Regions from separate parts of the Agrobacterium sp. A3-95 genome, predicted to be linked through region 1. Evidence: riboswitches for the same ligand, from Rfam matches in the RefSeq annotation. Region 1 holds a riboswitch; each other region holds the start of a gene.
The links. Region 1 has a riboswitch for cobalamin ahead of ACQZ5Y_RS16705 (DUF1852 domain-containing protein). Riboswitches for the same ligand answer to the same signal wherever they lie in the genome.
Positions count from the first base shown of each region.

Region 1 (7,737 bases):
TGCCAGGTCGACAACATCACGTAACAGGCCCGGCCGTTCCCAAAAGCGAAGAAAAGTATCCTGAAGGAGATCGGCAGTTGTCGCCGGGCAATGGACCCGACGGTAGATGACGCGCATCAGACGAGAGCGTACGCCCATAAAGGTCTCGAGGATTTCAGGGTGTTTTGCGCTTTCCATGAAAACGCTGCTACCATTGGCTCGGAATCAAATCAAGATAAGATGAAATTTGCAATCAAGTTTTTACGCCGCCAAGCGCTTGCGTATTGCAGCTGATTTGATCGGCTCGCCATTGATGCTTGCGATGCCCAGCAGCAATCTGCTCTTCGCAGAGCCTTCGCCGTACCCGGCGAAGGCGGAACCGACGCCATGCCGAATGTCACAGCTTGGCGTGTTGCCAGGACCAGATCTTGTTCCGACCTCTTTTTGGCTACCGCGAATACTGACCTGTGGACGCCGGCCTATCGAAAGTTAGATATAGAAAACCAGACTCGTGCCCCTGCCTTGGGCAAGCGGATGCTTCTATAGGTTGCAACCTGGGCGGCCGGGTGAGAGCCCGCATAATAACCAGATGCCATTTAAAAGGCACAGCTGATACGAAACGATTGAAATTTAGCTCTCTAGTTTTTCGTGGACGAGTTTTTGCGATTTCAACGCTAGCAGATGCCTATGATTTAGGCGATATCGAAAAATTTATTAATGCAATCTTAACGATGTTGCGTCGCAAAAAAACTTAGTGAACTATTTTAATACTGCGGGAGGAAAGGCTGTTCAACAAAACAGGAGTTGATATCATGCTGTTCCGCAATAGAGACAAAGAAGTGCGCCAAAGTGCGTCGGTGAAGCTGGCCTCCTATACTGTCCTTGGCGTTGTCGCCACGGTGTTTTCATCTTCTGTGTTTCCGCCGGTCTTCACATCCCAGACGAACCGCGCCCTCATCAATGCACCAGTCATTCCGCTGACGACACCGATCAGCGGTGTGGTAAAGATATCCGACAAGAACGGTAAGGCTGCTATTGAAAACGACAAGGTCGACAATACCACGCTCATCGGCCTGAAGGTGCAATTGGCAGCACTCGATAATGAACTTCGCCAGAAGAACGGAATTATTGGCGACTATGCCAGCCGCATCGACGATTTGAACAGGGATCTTGCCAGTCAGCAGACGGCGTTACTGCAAAGAACCGAGTCTGACCTACAGGCAGCCAATGCAGCCTTGCAGATGGTGACCTATTCGACCCGAATTGCAAAAGCGGAAGCCACGCGAAAACAGAAGCTGATGGCGAAGGGGATGTATTCTGGAATCGGAGAGGATATAGCGGACACAATACAACTTGAAGATACAAAGCTTCAAGCTGCCAAAGTCGCCGTTGACAAACTCACCAAGGAAATGAACTTCGCGCGCCAAGGCATCTATATCGGCTCCGATTTGCAATCGCTGCAAAATCTTCAGCAGGAAATTCGCACACGGTCCGCAGATCTGCTGCAGATCCGGATGCAGATGACCACCATGCAGACGCGCAAAAGCGAGCTCGAAACGCTGGCATCGGCGGAGAGCGCACGTATTGAAAGGCTGACCCGCGCCGATCTTTCCATTCCACCGGGCACAACGCTCTACAAGCCCGTGGCTGCGACCGGCCGTGAAGTGGTTGCAGGCGACACGCTGGCGGAGGCGCTTGACTGCCGCAACGCTTTCGTCGTGGCGATTTTTTCAGAGCGTCAGGCACAGGCGCTTTCCGTCGGTTCTCGGGTGAAGGTGAGTTCCGATGCCTGGGCGGAAGAATCCGATGGGGTGGTGGAGCGCCTGGTGCCGCGTACTACCGAACGTGTCGACCTCGATTATGCCGTGCCCTTTCCACCAACAGAGCGGCGAGAGCTCTACGCCTATATTCGCATGGACAGCAGGGCACAGGAAAAATTGACCGAGAACGGCGCCTGTTCGGTCGGCACGTGGGTAAGTGTGAGCCTGCCGCGCGAGTGGCTCGGCAAAACCCGGAACTATGTGCATGAAGCATCCGCCAGCCTGTTCCAGTTTGCAAAGACCTCCGTCAGCCAATTGCCGGATGTCAGGCAGGCCGCATGGGCACTGATCGAAACGTCGCGTGATACGCTATCCGCACACACTGGTATCGAGTGGCCACAACAGCGGCCGGACGTGCCTGGCCGGGCACATCAGCCCGATATCATCACCCAGCACCCTTTCGGCAATACGGATGCCACCGGAAAGGCACCGCGCACCCAATCCTGACACCCGCATGGATTGGACGGGCCCCTGCGGGAGTGCGTTGCAAACCCGCAGGGCGACCCACCACCTGTTTAAGACACTCGAAGCAACCTCATTCACGCGCGGCGTGCCGCGCGCCTGACCAACCATGAGGATAAGTCGATGTATTTCAGCCCTGATGGCGATGTTCAGTCGGTACTCTACGTCAATCTTGTCATTGCCCTTTGCGCGATCCTGTTTACCATACTGGCCGACCCGCGCAGGGTCCTGGACCGGTTGGTCTTCAGTGCGATTATGCTGCTGTCTCTTGGCCTTTACATATTTTGGCGCGCCACCGATACGCTGCCACCCTTCGAGCTTTCTCTGGAGACTGCCTGGAATTACATTTATTTCACCTTCGAGCTGATCTCCGTTCTTTACGCCATCGGCTCGATCCTGATCCTGACGAGGCGGACGGACTGGACTTTCCTGGCTGATAGAGGGGAAGCCGCGATTGCAACTAATCCCGATGCGCCACTCGTTGACGTCTTTATCTGCACCTACAACGAACCTTTGAACGTCCTTGAGAAGTCGGTTATCGCGGCCCAGGCCATGCAATATCCGCAGCTGCGTGTTTTTGTCTGCGACGACACGCGCAGGCCGGAAGTGCGGGACTATTGCGAGACGGTCGGCGTCAATTATGTGACGCGCCCGGACAATAGACATGCCAAGGCGGGAAATCTGAACAATGCACTTGAACACACCAATGCGCTGCCACAGGTTTCCGATTTCATCATGGTTCTGGATGCGGACTTCGCGCCACAGGCCAACTTCCTTCGTCGCGTAACCGGTCTTTTCGCCGATCCCAAGGTAGCGGTTGTGCAGACACCGCAATTTTACTTTAATTGCGACCCAATCCAGCACAACCTCGGCATCCGCAATTCCTTCGTCGATGATCAACGTGTATTCTTTGATGTATTCCAGCCGGCCAAGGACGCGGTCGGTTGCGCTTTCTGCGTCGGGACGAGTTTTGTCGTGCGGCGTGCGGCGGTCAACGAGCTCGGCGGGTTTCCGCATGATGCACTTTCCGAAGATATGCTGCTGACCTACCGCCTGATGGAGCGAGGTTACGTCACACGCTGGCTCAACGAAAAACTCAGTGTCGGTCTATCGGCTGAGGGCCTGCCAGAATATATCACGCAACGCACGCGGTGGTGCCTGGGCACCATTCAGATCGGCCTTCTGCGGACGGGACCATTGTGGCGTGGCAAGTTCACGCTGACACAAAGGCTGCATTATCTGCACGGGCTGTTTTGCTGGCTGTCGAAGCCTTTCATTCTCTGCCTGTTGCTGGCACCATCGATCTACTGGCTGACAGGCGTTTCCGCCCTTCAGGCCGACGAGCTGATGTTCATGAAATTTGGACTGTCGTCACTGGCTTTGTTTTGGGCCTACTCCACCTGGATATCGGGAAAACGCACCCTACCGCTGTTCACCGAAGTGACGCATGCGTTGACCGCTGTTCCCATCACCATCACCTTGTTTCAGGCTATGCGCAAACCCTTCGGACGTCCCTTTAAAGTCACGGAGAAAGGTGGTGACCGGTCACAGGTGCGCATTCACGGGCCCACAGCGCTATTTTTCGCAATCGTCACCGTCACCTCCGCGGTTTCAGTTCTGCTCGCCGTTTACGCATGGGACGCCCCTGTAGAATTTTCGGCGCGAGATTGTCTCAACCTGATCTGGTCGGCGGTCGCCATGGTGATTGCCTTCACCAGCCTCATCTGCTGCATTGAATTACCACGTGTCGACAAGGAAGAGCCGATCGGCGTGGATCTCGAAGGCCGATTGCGGTGCGCAAGCGAGGTGAAGGCGGTACGGATCGTGGCGCTTTCGACCGAAACCGCGACCCTGGAAGATTGCAACCGGTCTTATGCCGAGGCAGAGTCCCTGTATGTGCCCGAGGTGGGCTGGCTGCAGATCGATGCAACGAAGGTGTCGCAAACGCCCGGCAAATTCACTCTCACCCCCACTGCCGACCAGCATCGTGCAATCTTGAGGCTGCTTTTCCGCAATGCGCCCGAAAATGTCGCGGAACAGGGCGACCTCTTGAAGTCCATGCAGATGTTACTCGCAAGGGCCTTCAGCTAAGACAATTCGCGCCAAACCCGGGACCGTGCTCGACGTAAACCGCAAGCTAGAGGCGGGCTTGTTTGGAAGAGCGCCTACCAAACGGAAAACTCATGTCTGTCAAATCGATCGTCGCGACAGTTCTCATGACCTGCTTCACAACAGGAGTGGTCGCTGCTGGCGATGGGCGCACCGGTTCCGGATCAGTTCGCGACCGCCTTGCTGTGAGCTTGTGTGCGGGTCTCGTTGGGAAGATGGACAAATCCACCACCCCCTTCATATTTCGGAGCTTTGAGCCTGCACCAGGCGGCAAAGCGCTTGATCCCGCTCTTTCAAATGCGGGTTTCACCTATGACAATGCCTTGGCGACGATTGCCCTTTTTTCCTGTGGCAACGACGCCGAAGCAAAAAGGGTTGCCGATGCGCTGCTGCTCGCCGTCAACAACGATCGCTATTACAGCGATGGCCGCCTGCGCAACGCCTACCGTTCCGGCCCCGTTGCGAACGAAAATGATGCTATGCTTTTGCCCGGTTTCTGGAGTGAGGCCAGCAAGACGTGGGTCGAGGATGACTATCAGGTCGGCAGCGCAACGGGCAACCTGGCCTGGGCGGCACTTGCGCTTCTCACTGCCAGTGAACGATTAAGCAATCCGTCCTATGTGCAGGCAGCGACCAAACTCATGCGCTGGATCGATGCGCATACGGCGGGCGTCCGCGATATCGGCTACACAGGTGGCACATTCGGTCATGAGCCTGCACCGGCCAAACTCGAGTGGAAATCGACGGAACATAATCTCGATGTGTATGCCGTTGCGGGTTGGCTCGCCGAAATTGAGGGAGCGCGCGCCTGGCAGGCGATGCGGGACAAAACACGCAAATTTCTTGATGCGATGTGGAATGAGCAGCAGGGACGGTTTTACGTCGGCAGCCTACCCGGAAGCGACACACCCAACTCGAGCCAGTCCGGAATAGATTCCGAGCTCTGGCCCATTCTCGCCGTGCCGGAGTTTCGGGGCCGCAGTGGGCGTGTTCTGCATTGGGTTGATCGGCATTATGCGGTTGCGGGAGGTTTTGATTTTAACGACGATCAGGATGGTGTGTGGCTGGAAGGTACGGCCCAGGCCGCGCTGGCATTTCAGCAGGTCGGCGATGCCGAGCGGGCCGAGGCGCTGCTTGCCACCATCGCCGCACAAATATCTCCCGATAACCTGATCTACGCGACAGTCGGGGACGAACTGACGACCGGGCTGATGATCGGGCCGACCTCGACATTTGCCGACTTCAAATATTTCAGGTTGCCGCATGTCGGGGCCACTGCCTGGGCAATCCTTGCAGCGAAAGGCTGGAACCCTTTTCTTAGAAAAAGCAGTTGTATTCGTCTTTGTGAGGGATAATCGTCCGTTTCGGCGGCAGCAGAAGGATATTGCTCCAGGCCGTTGCGCCGGAGATTGAAAACTGGGACGCATGACGCTGCTGAAAGCGGCGAAAAGCGTAAAACCGCAACGTTGACTGCCGACTGGCAGTTCCAGTGGTTAAAGCCTAACGGTACGATCAACGAAGCCGAATACCGCCCACTGCCAGACCTGTCAGATGCCCGGTGCGGATCGGAACTTCCTGTGCACCTTCAACGACATGCGGCGGTCCGAAGGACCGAGCACAGATTCGGCGATGCTGTCGCGGATACGCGTCCGTGATGTTATCGGCCCGCTATTTAAGGGTGCTTGCCTTCGCTCATTCGCTATTTAATTCAAACGCCGATCCCTTAAATAGCGCTGCGCCGGCACAGTAGGGCATGTCCGAATAGCATCCCAACCTCCAGCGGGGCCGCTTCGTTGAAACGCCTGTGGCAGCCGAAATCATGCGCGCCTCCGGTTTCACCAGGCTGCTCCCGCGCCAGGAACTGTTCGTGGTGTGGTCTGATCCTTTCAACTGCGTGGCGCGAGACGTCTACTATTTCCCGGAAGCTGTCATCACGCATGCTTACCTGCGCTTGTCGGAATTGAACCGACAGTCGACGATTCATCTTTAGTTTGCCACGGCTAGGTCCGCGTATGTGAGAATCGCCTGACAACGCCGAATGCAACCTACTCGGTCGGAACCGACAATGGAAACGTAGACTTAAGGACATAAAGATATCGTTATATGATGTTGACCGATGACGTGGCTTACAATATGGTCGTCACGCCTAAGGTTCCCCAGTCGTTGCACGCAACGTGCCGGGGCTAAGAGGGAAGTCGGTGCTCCGTGTCATGCGGAAAAGCCGACGCTGCCCCCGCAACTGTAAGCGGCGAGCTGAAGTCCAATATGTCACTGGTTTACCCCGGGAAGACGGACGGAAGTGATGATCCGTGAGCCAGGAGACCTGCCTTTGGTGAAATAACGTCCACGGGCGGGGTGTCCCAGTGTGCCGTAGCAAAGGCTGCATTGTCGCGGCCCGTCTTGCTATGCGTCCGCAGACCCATGCCCCCAACTTTATAGGGGCACAACATGTCTCAGACCTGCATTTTTACGATCACGAGCGTACCCTTCGATGAGGACTATCGTCCTTCAGAACATACGCGCATCACCACCAATTTCGCCAATCTGGCCAGGGGCGAAACGCGGCAGGAAAACCTGCGCAATGTCATGCGCATGATCGACAGCCGCTTCAACGCCCTCGCTCACTGGGATAATCCCAAATCGGACCGATACTCGGTCGAGTTGGAGATCATTTCGGTCGATATGAGCTTCGATGTCGCAGGTGAAAAATTTCCCCTCATCGAGATACTGAAGACGACGATCATCGATCACAAATCCAGTGAACGTATCGACGGCATTGTGGGGAATAACTTCTCCTCCTATGTGCGAGACTACGACTTCAGCATTGTGCTGCCGGAGCATAACAAGAGCGTTCCTGCCTTCAGCATTCCGGCCGACTTCGGCGACCTGCATGGAAACCTGTTCAAGTCTTTTCTGCGGTCGGATGCCTACCGCTCGTACTTTCGCAAGACGCCGGTCATTTGCATCAGCGCCTCGACCAGCAAGACCTATTACCGGACCGAAAATCATCACCCCGTCATGGGCGTCGAATACCGGCAGAATGGGTTCTCGTCCACCGACCAGTATTTCGGGAAAATGGGATTGCAGGTTCGCTACTTCATGCCTGCAGGCAGCGTTGCGCCGTTGGCCTTCTACTTTGTTGGGGACTTGCTGGGCGACTACTCCAATATTGAGCTAATCGGCGTCATCAGCACGATGGAAACGTTTCAGAGAATTTATCGCCCCGAAATCTACAATGCGAACGCAGCAGCCGGGACATTTTACCAGCCCAACCTGAAGCACCAGGACTATTCGCTGACCCGGGTCATTTACGATCGCGACGAACGAAATCGCTTGGCGGTGGATCAGGGTAAGTTCACCGAAAAAC
Region 1 is NZ_JBNWDR010000006.1:93,947-101,683, reverse strand. It holds gene ACQZ5Y_RS16730 (RNA polymerase sigma factor) at 1-177, opposite strand, end outside; gene ACQZ5Y_RS16725 (HlyD family secretion protein) at 792-2,246, shown strand; gene ACQZ5Y_RS16720 (glycosyltransferase family 2 protein) at 2,385-4,352, shown strand; gene ACQZ5Y_RS16715 (hypothetical protein) at 4,445-5,725, shown strand; gene ACQZ5Y_RS16710 (hypothetical protein) at 6,175-6,360, shown strand; cobalamin riboswitch at 6,503-6,715, shown strand; gene ACQZ5Y_RS16705 (DUF1852 domain-containing protein) at 6,819-7,737, shown strand, end outside.

Region 2 (7,737 bases), on a different contig from region 1:
CGTCACCGGTGTGAACGAGAAGATCGGCACGGCGTACCAGCTCGACAAAACCGGCATCCTCGAAAATCTCAAGCCCATCCGCACCACCAAAGGCATGGCTTGCCGCATCCAGATACGCTTGCCCTAGTTCCTCACGTTCCTCCCATTTTCCGCTGGCGAGTTTCTCTTCAGTGCCCGCACCATAGGTGCCGGGTGCGGAGCCGAAGATGCGTGCCGGTATATGCCCGAGTGCCGCCGCTTCTTCCGCCAGCGGATTGTCACCCGGCGCTTCCTCCCGCCGCGCGACAGCCTTGGCGGCGGCGTCTAGAAGAGCGATCAACGCCGGAAACATGTCGCGGAACAGCCCGGAAATCCGGAATGTGACGTCGACACGCGGCCGCCCGATACTGGCCGGCGGCAGAACCTCGATGCCTGTGACGCGGCCCGTCGCCGGGTCATGGATCGGTCTCGCTCCCATCAGATGCAGCGCCTGCGCCACATCCTCGCCGCCATTGCGCAGGCTGGCGCTGCCCCAGAGATCAAAAACCAGATGTTTCGGCCAGTCGCCATGGGATTGCAGATGGTGCCGAAGCACTTCTTCGCCCGCCATGCGGCCCAGCTCGAAAGCCGTCGGCGTCGGCATGGTGCGCGGATCGGCAGCATAAAGATTGCGGCCCGTCGGCAGGACATCGAGACGCCCGCGCGCGGGTGCGCCGGAAGGACCGGGGACAATATGGCGGCCATCGAGCGCGGCAAGCAGCGCTGTTTTTTCCGCCGCAGCACTTTCAAGCCTCAGAAGATCGGTCTCTCCTTCGGGGCTGCGGCCAAAAACATGCTGGCCATCCTTGATGGCGAAGTCCTTCAGGTCGCAGAGGAAGGCGTCGATGCGCGACAGCGCCGCATCGGCATCGTCCTTCGCACCTACACCGGCATCCGCCGCAAGACCGGTTTCCAGTGCCTTCTCTACGATCAGTTTCGCCAGCCGGTCACGGCGGCGGCGGTCGAGCCCATCCGCCTGCGCATATTCGTCGACGAGCTGTTCCAGAGCCGATTGTTCCGGCGAAAGCCCGGCATCTACCAGCACAGGCGGAACATGGCCGATCGTGACGGCAGCGATCCGCCGTTTGGCAACCGCCGCTTCGCCCGGATTGGAAACGATGAACGGATAGACCACCGGCATAGACCCGGTGACGATTTCAGGAAAACAATCGCGGGAAAGCGCAACTGTCTTGCCGGGCAGCCATTCCAGCGTGCCATGCGCACCGACATGCACAATGGCATGCGCCCCTGCGACACGCTGCATCCAGGCGCCGAAAGCGACCAACGCATGACGTGGCGGCAGGGCAGGGTCATGGTAATCCACCCGCCGATCCTCATTTCGCCCACGATCCGGTGCCAGGGCCACGAATATCTGGCCGAAACGGGCGACGCGAAAACGGAATGCGCCGTCGGTTAGTGCGTCGTCCTGTTCGGCCGAACCCCACGTGCTATCCACGGAGGCGGCAACCCCTTCAGGCAAACCCAAAAGAAAATCACGATAGTCTGAAAGTTCGACAGCCGCTTCCTGCTGCTCGACACAACGCAGCAAAGCCCGCGCCGTTTCGGGAATATCCGAGACCACATATCCTGCCGCGGCCAGATCGCGCAGCATTTCAAGCACGCTTTGCGGCACATCAAGACCAACGGCATAACCCGTGCGCCCCGGCGCAGCACCGGGATAATCCGGCATCAGAATGACGATCCGCCGTTCCTGTGGCGTGGACTGTTTTAATTGCAGAAAGGCAGCGATTCGGTTTGCCACCTGTTCGACGCGATCAGCCTCCGGTACATTGATGAGGCTGATACCGCCATCAGTCCGCACCTGCTTGAATGAGATTGCGCCAGCAAGAATCCGGCCATCGAGTTCCGGCAGAACTACATGCATGGCAAGATCGGAAGGGTTGAGACCGCGCGCATTTTCCGCCCAGCCGTCCCGTCGCGTCGTCGCCATAACCACCTGAAACACCGTCACGCCGAGGCGGTCAAACAGGGTTTTACCGCTGTCGTCCATCTGGCTGGCAAAAGCCGTGGCGGCAACGATGGCGGCGGGCTGGAGTTCGGGCAGTACGGTTTCGAGAAAGCGGATCGCCTCCCCATCCTTGAGGCCGCTGACGAAAATCGGCAATGGCGCAAAACCGCGCTGAGAGAGCGCGTTAAAAAGCGCATCCACGGGCGCCGCATCGGCCGCAAGAAGCATGGAGCGGTAAAAGAGAATGGGAAGGACAGCTGCAACGGCGGGAAAACCGGCGCAGGCTTCCGCCTGATCCACGACGCCTTTACCCGGCCGGTAAAAGCCGGCTTTCGGCAGCGGTTGAGCCTCGATATCTGGCCATGCGCCACCACCTACAAGGGCAGCAAGACCAATGGCAAGCCGGTCCATATTTTCCCGCCCACCCTCGCGGAAGAAGGCGAGGACGGACGCCAACGTCTGGCGATCAACAGTCGAGACTGCTTCGAGCTTTTCGTCTCTCTCACTGCATTCACCCGGCAGGAGCATAAGTTTTATGCCACGTCGCCGCGCCATCGTGCTGAGCTGATCGACGCCATAGCGCCAGCGTTCCGCGCCGCCGAGAATCCGGATAAGGATGACACGGGCATGTTCGGCCGTCTTTTCAATCCACAGATCGACCGACATCGGATGCCGAAGCTCGGAGAGGTTGGCGGCAGACAGGGACGGAAGCGCGCCCTCTGCCTGCCGCCATGCCTGTTCCAGCCCGGCAAGATCGCTTGCCGAAAAAGACAGCATCACCACGTCCGATCGCGGCTGGTTGAGATCAACCGGCTCGATCAGGTCGTCCAGAGACGAAGATGTGGTGGCGAGAATGTGCATTTCTATCAGGCGGCCAGCATCTGTTCGATCTTTTCGCGGTTGAGGCCCTTTTCGCCTATGACGACGAGGCGGCTGCGGCGCTCTTCACCGACCGCCCAGGGACGGTCGTAATAATGGTTGACGCGGCTACCGACTGCCTGCACCTGCAGGCGCATCGGCTTGGTGGATACTTCGACGAAACCTTTGATGCGCAGAACATTTTCCGCAGCCGCCGTCTTGGCAATACGAGCCGCCAGCGCTTCCGGATCGATCACGGCCGGCAGGTCGATGACGAAGCTGTCGAAATCGTCATGTTCGTGGTCGAGTTCACCATCGTGATGGGTGCGGCGGTTTTCGATATCCTCTTCAACCGCAAGACCGAGGCCGATCAGCACGGCCGGATCGATGACGCCATTCGAGGCGACGACGATCTTTGCGGCCCGCGGCAAATGCTCGAGAATATGAGCTTTCGCCTTTTCCAGACCGGCGCTATCGAGCAGATCCGCCTTGGTCAGCACGATAAGATCGGCACAGGCGATCTGGTCCTCGAAAACCTCTTCGACCGGATCGTCGTGATCGAGGGCTTCGTCATTTGCGCGCTGGGCGGCAAGGGCTTCCATGTCATGCGCCACCTGACCCTCGGCAAGGGCAGCGCCATCCACCACGGCAACCACAGCGTCAACCGTCACGCGGCTCTTGATGGCCGGCCATTGAAATGCCTGCACCAGCGGCTTGGGCAGGGCAAGGCCGGAGGTCTCGATGAGGATATGCTCCACCTTCGGCTGGCGGCTCAGAATCTGCTCGATGGCCGGCTGGAAATCATCCGCCACCGTGCAGCAGATGCAGCCATTGGCCAGCTCGACGATGTTTTCCTCCGGGCAGCTCTCAATGCCGCATCCCTTGAGGATATCCCCATCGATGCCGATATCACCGAATTCGTTGACGATGATGGCAAGCCGCTTGCCATCAAGCTTTTCTAGGAGACCGCGCAGCAGCGTGGTTTTTCCAGCCCCCAGAAAGCCAGTGACGATGGTGCAGGGAACGCGGTCCAGAAGGGTGCTCATGATCTCTCCTCGGTAAAATCGAATGGGGGAATGCGCGCCACCATGCAGCGCTTCAATGTGTCGGGGCGGCCGCGCCAAGGCATCAGGCCATCTGCGGAGGCGGCCAGCATTTGCGCGCCCGTGAGCAGGTCTTCCGCATCGTTGGGCGTCAGCCCGCCGAATACATAGGACCAGCCATCGGCACCGCGCAGCACGGCACTGAGGCCGCGTTTGCAATTGGCAAGGCAATTGACGGAGCGAACATCGATGCCGGATTCACGCGCTTTTGCGATGGCAGCTTCCGCAAGGATGGTGCCGGGGCGCGGCTCCGCATTGGGATCGGTGTCGTCGCGACAGCTTCGGCAGACAAAAACGACCACGCCGGAAGCTGTGTTGGCTTCCATTGTCCCGTCCGCACAAGAAGATGTTGTGGTAATATCCAAACCGTTCCGCTTTCCGCGCCTTTAAACTCATCGGGGTGCGGATGTCGAAAACAGCGCACTGAAAAGCGCGGCTGCAAATCAATTCGACCGGCTGACCGGAGCACCCCGCCCGGGAGACGTTTTTTCCTGAAACGGCAGGTCTCCTGGCTTGCGGCTTTAAAACACCCTGCACCACCTTCCCGGGCCAATTTTATGGTCCAGTGGCTTCATAGTGCGGGCTTACCGCTTACAGTTGCGGGGGCAGCCACGGAATGACCCGTTATGGGGTGGAACCGTGTTCCCTCTTAGCTTTTCCCGTTGCCGGGAAAAGACCGTCAGTGCCTTACCCTTAGGCTGAACGGGCGTGACGGTCAATGCTGCCGGCTTGTCGATTGCCGGGTGCGGCAAATTGAGTATAGTCGCCGCTCCGAATGGTGGGGGCATACGGTCCCGCGCCGCTGGACGAGAAGGAAAACGCGATGACACGCGATATCAGCGACAGCGAAGCCGAACGCCACCGGCAGAAAATGGTCAACCGCAAGACGGTTCAGGATGCCGAAGTCGCGGAAAAGACCATCGAAAAAGGTCTGCTGATGATCAATACCGGCCCTGGTAAAGGCAAATCCACGGCCGCTTTCGGCCTCGCTTTGCGCATGCTCGGCACCGGGCGGCGGGTCGGCGTCGTCCAATTCATCAAGGGCGCATGGTCGACGGGTGAACAGCAGGCCCTGACTTTGTTCGGCGACAGGGTGGAATGGCGCACCATGGGCGAGGGGTTTACCTGGGACACGCAGGACCTCAAGCGCGATGTCGCGGCGGCTACAAAGGCCTGGGAGGAAGCGAAAGCACTGATGGCTGACGAGACGATCGGATTGCTGGTTCTCGACGAACTGAACATTGCGCTCCGCTATGATTACCTGCCGCTGGAAGAGGTCGTCGAAACGCTTTCCAACCGTAGATCCGATCTGCATGTCATCGTTACCGGCCGCAACGCCAAACAACCGTTGATCGACGCTGCCGACATGGTGACGGAAATGACCCTCGTCAAACATCACTTCAAGGCGGGCGTAAAGGCGCAGGCCGGGATAGAATACTGACATGACTGCACGTGTGCTGATGTTTCAGGGAACCGGCTCGGATGTCGGCAAATCGCTGATGGTGGCTGGCCTTGCCCGCGCCTTCGTCAGGCGTGGCCTGTCCGTCATGCCGTTCAAGCCGCAGAACATGTCGAACAATGCGGCGGTCACTGCCGATGGCGGCGAGATCGGTCGCGCGCAGGCGCTGCAGGCGCGGGCAGCAGGCGTTCCGCTGTCGGTTCACATGAACCCGGTGCTTTTAAAGCCGCAGAGCGAAACCGGCGCACAGGTCGTCGTACAGGGCAAAATTGTCGGCAATGCCAAGGCAGCCGATTATCAGCACATGAAAGCCGGGCTGATGCCGCATGTGCTGGAGAGCTTCGAGCACCTGAAACAACAGGCCGATCTGGTGCTGGTGGAAGGGGCGGGAAGTGCTTCCGAAATCAACCTCCGCGCTAACGACATCGCCAATATGGGTTTTGCCCGCGCCGCAGATGCTCCCGTGATCCTGATCGGCGATATCGACCGGGGCGGGGTCATCGCCAGCCTCGTGGGCACAAAAACCGTTCTCGAACGCGATGATGCCGCGATGATAGAGGGCTTCATCGTGAACCGCTTTCGCGGTGACCCTACGCTGTTTTCAGACGGCATGCGGATGATCGCGGAAAAGACCGGCTGGGCGTCCATCGGGCTGTTGCCGCATTTTTCCGATGCTGCGAAATTGCCAGCGGAGGACGCCCTTGGGCTTACCGGCCCGGCGCAACAAAAGCCCGGCGCGAAAATCCGCATTGCCGTGCCAATCCTGCCGCATATCTCCAATTTCGACGATCTGGATCCGCTCGACATGGAGCCGGATGTGGAGCTGATCCGAGTGCGGCAGGGCGAGACCATTCCCGCCGATTGCCGGCTGGTTCTGCTCTGCGGTTCGAAATCCACCATAGCTGATCTCGCCGTGCTGAAAAATGCAGGCCTCGACATCGACATCAAGGCACATGTGCGCCGCGGCGGTTATGTTCTCGGTCTCTGCGGCGGATACCAGATGCTTGGAAAAACCGTTGCCGACCCTGACGGCATCGAAGGACCACCAATGACGGTCGATGGGTTGGGCCTGTTGGATGTGACGACGGTTTTGACCGGTGACAAGAGGCTCGTTTCCGTCCAGGGACAAAGTTTCGACGGAATTCCCTTATCCGGCTATGAAATGCATGTTGGCGAAACGACGGGTGCTGCGGGCAACCTGCCATTTTCGACCATTGACGGGCATGCCGATGGCGCAATTTCGCCCGATGGCCGCATCTTAGGCACCTATATCCACGGCCTGTTTGCGGATGACCGCCAACGCGGGGCGTGGCTTGAGCGCCTTGGTGGGCAGAGCACGCAACTGAACTATGATGCGCAGGTGCATGCCGTTCTTGATCGCCTGGCGGCCCATATGGAGAACCACCTCGATCTCGACAGACTGCTTTCTATAGCGCGATAAGGATTGCCAGCAATCCGAACAGCGCGATCAGCAGGAAGTCTGCGATCCTCGCCAGCCTGAGCGCCGTGCGAATATCGCCAGCAACCAGTGTCGCTCTTCCGCCTTCGCCCATGAAACGAGCCTCGATCATCTGCCCGCCATAGGAGCGCGGCCCGGCCAGCGCAAAGCTCAGTGCCCCGGCCAATGCCGCCTCCGGCCAGCCGGCATTGGGAGAGCGGTGATGCCGCGCATCGCGGCGTATCGCGGCAATTGCCCCTTTCGGTGATGCACCCTTCACGAAAAACGCGGCGACCACGAGAAGACCGCCGCTCAGTCTCGATGCCGGCAAATTGACCAGGTCGTCCAGCCGGGCCGACGCCCAACCAAAGGCCTCATGGCGTGGCGAGCGATGACCGATCATGCTGTCGGCCGTGTTGATTGCCTTATAACCCGCACCGCCTGGCAGCCCCAGAAGACCAAGCCAGAGGGAAGGGGCGACAATGCCGTCAGAGAAATTCTCAGCCAGGCTTTCAATTGCCGCCCGGCAGATTGCCGCCTCATCCAGCGCCTGCGGATCGCGCCCGACGATCATGGAGACAGCTTTGCGCCCGCCGTCAATCCCCTCGCGTTCCAGCGCAATGGCGACGGCCTCCACATGCTGTTCCAGACTTTTTTGGGCCGGAAGTGACGCCCCAAGCACCGCAACAAGCAACAGACCAAGGGGCAATAAAAGCAGAACCGATTGCACTAACCATGCAACAAGCACCGTCAGCGCCAGAAAAACGGAAAGCGCCACGACGCCTGCCGCCTTGCGCTGCGAAAATGAAGCACTCTCCCGGTTCCATTTTTTGTCCAGCAGCGCGATAAGCGAACCGATCCAGGTGACGGGATGACCGATGCGTTTGAACAG
Region 2 is NZ_JBNWDR010000005.1:85,099-92,835, reverse strand. It holds gene cobN (cobaltochelatase subunit CobN) at 1-2,848, opposite strand, end outside; gene cobW (cobalamin biosynthesis protein CobW) at 2,854-3,891, opposite strand; gene ACQZ5Y_RS15025 (DUF1636 family protein) at 3,888-4,274, opposite strand; cobalamin riboswitch at 4,430-4,644, opposite strand; gene cobO (cob(I)yrinic acid a,c-diamide adenosyltransferase) at 4,772-5,389, shown strand; gene ACQZ5Y_RS15015 (cobyric acid synthase) at 5,391-6,848, shown strand; gene cbiB (adenosylcobinamide-phosphate synthase CbiB) at 6,835-7,737, opposite strand, start outside.
Region 2: linked by a shared signal. The riboswitch ahead of ACQZ5Y_RS15025 (DUF1636 family protein) and the one ahead of ACQZ5Y_RS16705 (DUF1852 domain-containing protein) in region 1 are both predicted to bind cobalamin.

Region 3 (7,737 bases), on a different contig from region 1:
AGGTGCTTCTGGAAGAAGGCACCGGCATCCCGATCCTCATCGGCCGCCCGCAGATCATCGAAACGCGCCTGAAGCGCTTCGGCCTGCGTATCCGCCCGAATACCGATTTTGCGGTGGTCAATCCCGAAGACGATCCACGTTACCGCGACTACGTCGATGATTATTTCGCCCTGGTCGGCCGCGCCGGCATCAACCCGGAGGCGGCCCGCACCATCGTGCGCACCAACTCCACCGTCATCGGCGCGCTGTCGGTGAAGCGTGGTGAGGCGGATGCGCTGATCTGCGGTCTGGAAGGCCGTTACGACCGGCACCTGCGCGACGTGAACCAGATCATCGGCAAGCAGGAAAGCGTTCGCTCTTTCGCAGGCCTCAGCCTGCTCATCACCCAGCAGGGCGCGCTGTTCCTCACCGACACCTTCGTCAACAACGATCCGACCTCCGAAGAAGTGGCCGAAATGGCCATTCTCGCGGCAAAGGAAATCCGCCGCTTCGGCATCACGCCGAAGATCGCGCTCGCCAGCCACTCCAATTTCGGGTCGCGCGATTCGGAAAGCGCCCGCAAGATGCGCCGCGCCCTGAAGATCGTGCAGGCAGCGGCACCCGAACTGGAAGTGGACGGCGAAATGCAGGGCGGCTCGGCACTTTCGGAAGCGCTGCGCAAGCGCGCCATGCCCAACAGCGTGCTGACCGGCGAAGCGAACCTGCTGGTCTTCCCGAACCTCGATGCCGCAAACATCACGCTCGGCGTCACCCGCACGCTGACGGAGGGCCTGCATGTCGGCCCCATCCTGCTTGGCACGGCACTTCCCGCCCATATCCTGTCGCCCAGCGTCACCTCGCGCGGCGTTGTCAACATGGCGGCCTTTGCCGTCGTGCAGGCATCGCACCCTTCGGTCTGATGAAGGCGCATTAACGCAGTTTTGAACATGCTGTTGCCGCATTGCGGCAACAGCTTATGTTATCTTCCTGAAACACGGATTTCCCGAAGCATAACACCCTCGCCACCGGCCGGGGACATCGAACGGATCGCACCATTGACCCGGCGCCGCAGCATTATCGGCCTCCTGCTTCCCCTTGTTTTCATCGCCCCGGCCGCTGCTTTCGCGGATCAGGTCTGCGATACGCTTTATGCGCAGCTGCGCGAACCGCCGCGTGTCATCGGCAACACCGCCGAGGTACGGCGTTACGCCAATGCGCTCACCCGCCAGAACATCGAGATCCGCAGGATCAGGAACGATCTGCGCCGTTACGGCTGTTCATCCGCAAGCGTCACCGTTTATGGCAGCCCGAATGCCGAACTCTGCGCGGAGATCAGCGACGCGATGGCGGATGCGCAGAGCGAACGCGATGCCATCATCCGTGACCGCGACTATGCCATGGCGGCCCAGGGCAACGATGATGGCGACATCAGACGCCAGCGCATTCTCGCCGCCCTTGACGCCAATGGCTGCAGCGCCATTCCGGAAACGGAAGCGCGCCAGCCGACGGCACCCGATGTGACACGTTACCCCGACGCCTTCGGCGAACAGAGCAATCCGCCGGGACAGGCAGGGCTTTCGCCCTACCCCAATGCCGCTGCCGAAGGCGGGCTCAGGACGCTGTGCGTGCGCACCTGCGATGGCTCGTTCTTCCCCATCGCTTCCAATGCCTCGCCGCTCGATTTCCGTGCGCAGGCCGAACAATGCCAGAAAATGTGCCCGGGTACGCAGACGGAGCTTTATTTCCACTCCATGACGGAGCAGGAAACGGCTGACATGGTCTCGGCTGAAACAGGAAAGCCCTACAAGGACCTGCCGACCGCCTTTGCTTATCGAAATGCCTCAACGAAAGCCCCAGGCTGCGCCTGCAACATGGCCGCCTATCACGAGGAGATGAAGCAGCAGGAGGCAGCGCGGCCGGAAGCTGAGAAACCCTATTCCAGCATCACGACCATTCCATCACCGCAAGGTGACACCCCAAAAAAACCCACCGAACTGCAGCAGGCCGCAAGGCCGCCGGAACAACCGGTTCCGGAACGCGACTATGACCCGAACAACAGCAAGGTCCGCGTCATCGGCCCTAAATTCCTGCCCGACCAGACAGGCCGGATCGACCTGAAGAACCCGGCGCTGAAGGGCATTCAGCCGCAGCAATAGCTCCCATCAGGCACACGGTATGGAGTTGGCAACGCTCTATCTCACTCACAAGACGGTCGCGTCTTCTCTTTACCGCCCACCCCAGCGATTGCGAAACACCAGTTCCTCCAGCGGCACGCGCTGGCGCCAACCCTTCACCGCCAGTTCCGGCTCGGTGTAAAGTGTATCGACGCGGCCGAGGCATAGCCAGGCGACGATCTCGATGTGGTCGGGGATCTCCAGAATGGTGCGAATGTCGCTATCGTGGAAAATGCTGACCCAGCCGACGCCGATGCCTTCGGCGCGCGCTGCAAGCCAGAGGTTCTGGATGGCGCAGACGGTGGAATAGACATCGGTGCGCGGATTGTGGGTGCGGCCCAGCACCACCTTGCCGCCACGCGTCGGATCGCAGGTGACGCAGATGCTGAGCGGCGCCTTGCGGATGCCCTCAAGCTTGAGGCTGCGGTAAAGCGCCTGCTGCTCCCCCTCGAACATCGCCGTCGCCTCGCCATTGGCGCGGCTGAAGGCAACCCAGGCTGCCTGCCTGACCGCACCGTCAGTGACGAGCGTGAAATTCCACGGCTGCATGAAACCGACTGAGGGCGCGGAATGCGCCGCCTTCAGCAAGCGCTCGACCACATCTTCCGGCAATGGATCCGGAAGGAACTGGTCGCGCACATCACGGCGGGTTTCGATGGCACGGTAGATCGCCTCTCGCTCCCCCTCGGAAAACGGGTAGGCGGGCGAAAGCGCGTGATCGAATGCATCGGCGTCGAGCGAACTGGTCGCGAGTGGATCGGTCGGCATCGTCTATCCCCAACAATGCTGGCGCGCCGCCACGAAAACCGGCTCCGGTTTTCACCTGCACGACGCGCTGCTGCAACAACCTGCCGCCGTCCACGCGGTCTGGTCTATCCTGTCAGGCCGGTCTTCTGACTCGGCTTCATCCGCCCACTTTCGCCTTCCCGAATGGATTCAGTGGCATCAAGAAAAAGGGCATCCGCCTCACAGCGCTGGGCACGTTCCGGTCTTGCACCGGATTCCCGATTCTCCCGCCGTAAAGGGCAGGCACCTGACGAAGAAGCTTATGAGCAACAAAGATTGCAAATACAAGTATCTTGCGCAGCGATGCGGCAATGTGACCGTGGCCACCTCACCTGCGTATTGCGGCCTTCGGCCGCCGCGCAGACGCGCGCCGGCTGAAGCACCCTCTACCGCATCACCCAACGGGAAAATACCGCACATAAGCGAACTCATCCCCGTCCGGTGACCAGTTGGGCGAATTCATCGTTCCCTGCCCGCCGAAAAGGTCAAACAGCGTTTCGGCATTACCGCCCTCCATATCCATCAGCCGCACGCGCACGTTGAGGTCGCGCGGATGGTCGAAGACATCGGCGTCGTAGGAGACGAAGACGACCTTGTCACCGCTGGGGGACGGATGCGGGAACCAGTCGCCGTAGGCGCTGTCGGTGATACGCTCGACGGCCGAGCCATCCACCCGCACGCGCCAGATCTGCATCTGGCCGGTGCGGCTGGAGTTGAAATAGATCCATTCTCCATCCGGCGAATAATCCGGCCCGTCATTGCGGCCCTCACCATGGGTAAGGCGTGTCTCAACACCGCTGTCTATGTCCATGGAATAAATATCGAAAACCTGATCGCGAATGCCGCAATAGGCGAAACCTTTCCCGTCCGGCGACCAGCCGTGCCAGTAGGACGGAAGGTTCTTAGTCATCAGACGCGGCGTTCCGCCCGTCGAAGGCAGCAGATAGATGGCACTCTTGCCGAACTCCACCTTGTCGGAAATGGCATAAAGCGAACCGTCAGGCGAAATGCCGTGGTCATTGTTGCAGATTGTCGCAAAGCCGGTATCGACCTTTTCCGGCGAAGGATCGCCGGCAAGTGACAGGCGATAAAGCAGACCGTCGCAGTTCAGAAGCAGGTATTTCCGGTCCGGCGACCAGTTCGGAGCCTCGAACAGCTCCGGCGTCTGCCAGACCACCCGCATCTGCCGAGTGCGGATGTTGAAGATTTCGATGGAACTGCGCATGCTGCCTCCCGGGCCTGTCGATCGTCTGGCGTGGAGCGTTGAATGGCACAAACATTCCGTTTGCATCCGCCACCGCCGTGATTATGATCCTATTGCCGCAGGCACCGCCCTGCAAATTCAAATAGGAAAAAACAGCAGCGTTCCGGCACCGCCCGCTCCCCTGCCCGTTTCTCCCAGATCCGAGGTTCCGCGATGAACACCATCGCCGATCACGGCATCCGCTTCGGTCGGATCGCCGCAATGCTTCCTGTCAAGAATATCGAGAAGGCCCATGACTTTTATGTCCGTGTGCTGGGCTTCGAAAAGACCTTCGAAAACGGCAACCCTGTCGGTTTCATGATCCTGAAACAAGGTAATGCCGAGTTGCACCTGACATTGCAGTCGACGCACAAACCGGCCCCCTTCAATGTGGCGCATATGCTGGTCAGCGACGCCGGCGCGCTGCACGCGCTTTGCAAAAGCCACGGGCTTCGCATCATCAAAAGTCTGCAGGACAAGGATTATGGCCTGCGGGCCTTCGTTTTCGAAGACCCGGATGGTAACCGCATCGATGTGGGGCAGGTTATTTAACGAGATAGGGAGACGGCGCGGCGTGTCCGCGCCGTTGGAGGAAAAGGATGCTTCTTCGCCATCGATATATGGCGAAGCCGCAGCATCCGCACTCCATCACCCCGAACTAGATTCGGGGTCCAGCAAGCTCCCTCCATGCCCTCCTTCGACTACCTGTCCCTGAACCGGTTGGTAATCGGATAACGGCGATCGCGGCCGAAGTTCTTCTTGGTGATCTTCACCCCGGGCGCGGATTGGCGGCGTTTGTATTCGGCGAGATAGAGCAGATGCTCGATCCGGTGCACCGTCGCGATATCATGGCCACGCGCGAGGATTTCCTCGACCGACATTTCCTTTTCCACCAGGCACTCCAGAATATCGTCCAGCACCGGATAGGGCGGCAGCGAATCCTGGTCTGTCTGGTTGGGTCGCAATTCGGCGGATGGCGCCTTGGAGATGATATTGGCGGGGATCACTTCGCCGGACGGCCCGAGCGCGCCCGGCGGCACATGGGAATTGCGCCAGCTGGAGATGGCGTAGACCTGCATCTTGTAGAGGTCCTTGATGGGATTGAAACCGCCATTCATGTCGCCATAAAGCGTCGCATACCCCACCGACATTTCCGACTTGTTGCCTGTTGTCACCACCATCGAGCCGAACTTGTTGGAAACAGCCATGAGAATGGTGCCGCGTGTACGGCTCTGCAGGTTTTCTTCGGTAATGCCTTCTTCCGTGCCTTCGAACATTTCCGAAAGCGCCGACAGGAACCCATCCACCGGTTCGGCAATGGGCACGATATCGTAACGGCAGCCAAGCGCCCTGGCGCAATCGGCTGCGTCCTTCAGCGAATCCTCGGAGGTGTAACGATAGGGCAGCATGATGCAGCGCACCCGCTCTTCGCCCAGCGCATCAACAGCAAGCGCAGCGCAGATCGCCGAATCGATACCGCCGGAAAGGCCGAGAACCACGCTCTTGAAGCCGTTCTTGTTGACGTAATCGCGAAAGCCCAGCATGCAGGCCCGGTAATCCGCCTCCTCGCCTTCAGGGATTTTCGAGAAAGGACCGCTCTCGCAGCGCCAGCCTTCTGCGGTGCGTTTCCAATCGGTGACGGCAAGGGTCGCCTCGAACTGGCTCATCTGGAAGGCAAGGGTCTTGTCGGCATTAAAACCGAAGCTCGCGCCGTCGAAAACCAGCTCGTCCTGCCCGCCAAGCTGATTGGCGAAGACCAGCGGCAAGCCGCTTTCGATTACCTGTTTCAGCGCCACCTGATGGCGCACATCCAGCTTGCCGCGATAATAGGGCGAACCATTCGGCACCAGCAGGATTTCCGCCCCGCTTTCGGCAAGCGTTTCGCACACACCCATATCGTTCCAGATTTCCTCGCAGATCGGAATGCCGATCCTGACACCGCGGAAATTATAGGGACCGGAGATCGAACCTTCGGCGAAAACACGCTTTTCATCGAACTCGCCGTAATTCGGCAGGTCGATCTTGTCGCGCAGCGCGATGATCTTGCCGCCATCCAGAAGCGCAACCGAATTGTGCCGGCCCGTTTCGCCCTGACGCGGAAAACCGATGACGACGCCCGGCCCGCCATCGGCGGTTTCCGCCGCCAGTTCTTCCACGGCCTTCAGGCACGCTTTCAGAAAAGCCGGCTTCAATACCAGGTCTTCCGGCGGATAGCCGGATATGAACAGCTCGGTCAGAAGCAGGAGATCGGCACCCTGCGTCGCCGCATCGGCCCGTGCTTCGCGCGCCCTGGCGAGATTGCCCGCCACGTCGCCAACAGTCGGATTGAACTGCCCGACGGCAATTCGAAGATGGTTTTTGATGTCGTGTCTGTCGCTCATGGCTTTTCAATACCGCGCCCGTGCCCGCTCCGCAACGCGGCAATTGCATGCCGCACCACCTTGATAGGATGAAGCCGCAACCGGCATTCACGCTAAGGTTATCACCGCACCGGCCACACCCCGCAAAGTTCATGTCGCGTTCATCGCGCTTATGTGACAGTTACATGACAGTTTTGCGACGCCCCGATTCACCTCCCCGAATTGCGCGGTGTTGCCTCGTAATACCGGAGTATGAGTTTGAGAAATTCGGCGCCAAAAACAACGGCTTCCGAAAAGGCTGATTTTGTCTTTTCGCCTGCATGGACGCGGAGCCTTTCCAAGCTTTCGGGTAAGGCCTACACGCTTGCCAATCTGACATTTTCGTCAGTCGTGCTTGTCGTCGCGCTGGAATGGATCGCCCGCGGTTCGCTAGTTGATGTCGGCACCTTCCTCACCTCATCCGCCCGCCCCGGCATGACCACCATCGCCGCCGTGCTGGTGGTGCTCGTAGCGCTGGATTCCATCCTCGGCCGCCGTTACCTGTCGCTCATCGCCGTTGCGCCGCTTTGCGCGCTGACAGGGCTGATTTCCGCGCAGAAACAGACCTATCTCTCCGATCCGCTTTATCCCTCCGACCTGCTGTTCGGCCGGCAGATCCTCGAGCTTCTGCCCACCATGCTGAAAGCCCAGCCGCTGACGGCCGTGCTGGTCGGCCTTGGCCTTTGCGCCACGGTTGCGGCCCTTTCCACCCTGTGGCTGCTGGCGCGGCGTTATTCGCCGGGCTTGAGCTGGCGCGAACGCGCCGCAGGTCTTGTGCTGGCGCTGCCGCTTCTGGCCGGCCTCGCCTCGCTCATGGACTATTCGCATTATTCGTGGGTGCGCGATCGTCTCAACATCATCCCCATGATGTGGGATCAACAGGAGAATTACCGCCATAACGGTTTCCTGATGGCCTTTGCCTTCAATATTCCCATGGCCAACGTCTCGGCGCCGCAGGGTTACGGCCAAAACAGCATCGCAGACCTGACCTCGGAACCCGCCGCCTTTGCCGCCAACACGGGCGATTACCCTGATGTCATCATGTTGATGAGCGAATCGCTGTGGGATCCGACACGGCTTGAAAACGTGAAGCTCTCTGCCGATCCGATGCCCAACATCCGCGCCAAGCAATCCGGCAACGTGTTCTCGCCGGAAT
Region 3 is NZ_JBNWDR010000004.1:335,453-343,189, reverse strand. It holds gene ACQZ5Y_RS13940 (NADP-dependent malic enzyme) at 1-899, shown strand, start outside; gene ACQZ5Y_RS13935 (DUF2865 domain-containing protein) at 1,035-2,135, shown strand; gene bluB (5,6-dimethylbenzimidazole synthase) at 2,205-2,921, opposite strand; cobalamin riboswitch at 3,020-3,205, opposite strand; gene ACQZ5Y_RS13925 (TolB family protein) at 3,334-4,164, opposite strand; gene ACQZ5Y_RS13920 (VOC family protein) at 4,357-4,734, shown strand; gene ACQZ5Y_RS13915 (NAD+ synthase) at 4,884-6,563, opposite strand; gene ACQZ5Y_RS13910 (LTA synthase family protein) at 6,795-7,737, shown strand, end outside.
Region 3: linked by a shared signal. The riboswitch ahead of bluB (5,6-dimethylbenzimidazole synthase) and the one ahead of ACQZ5Y_RS16705 (DUF1852 domain-containing protein) in region 1 are both predicted to bind cobalamin.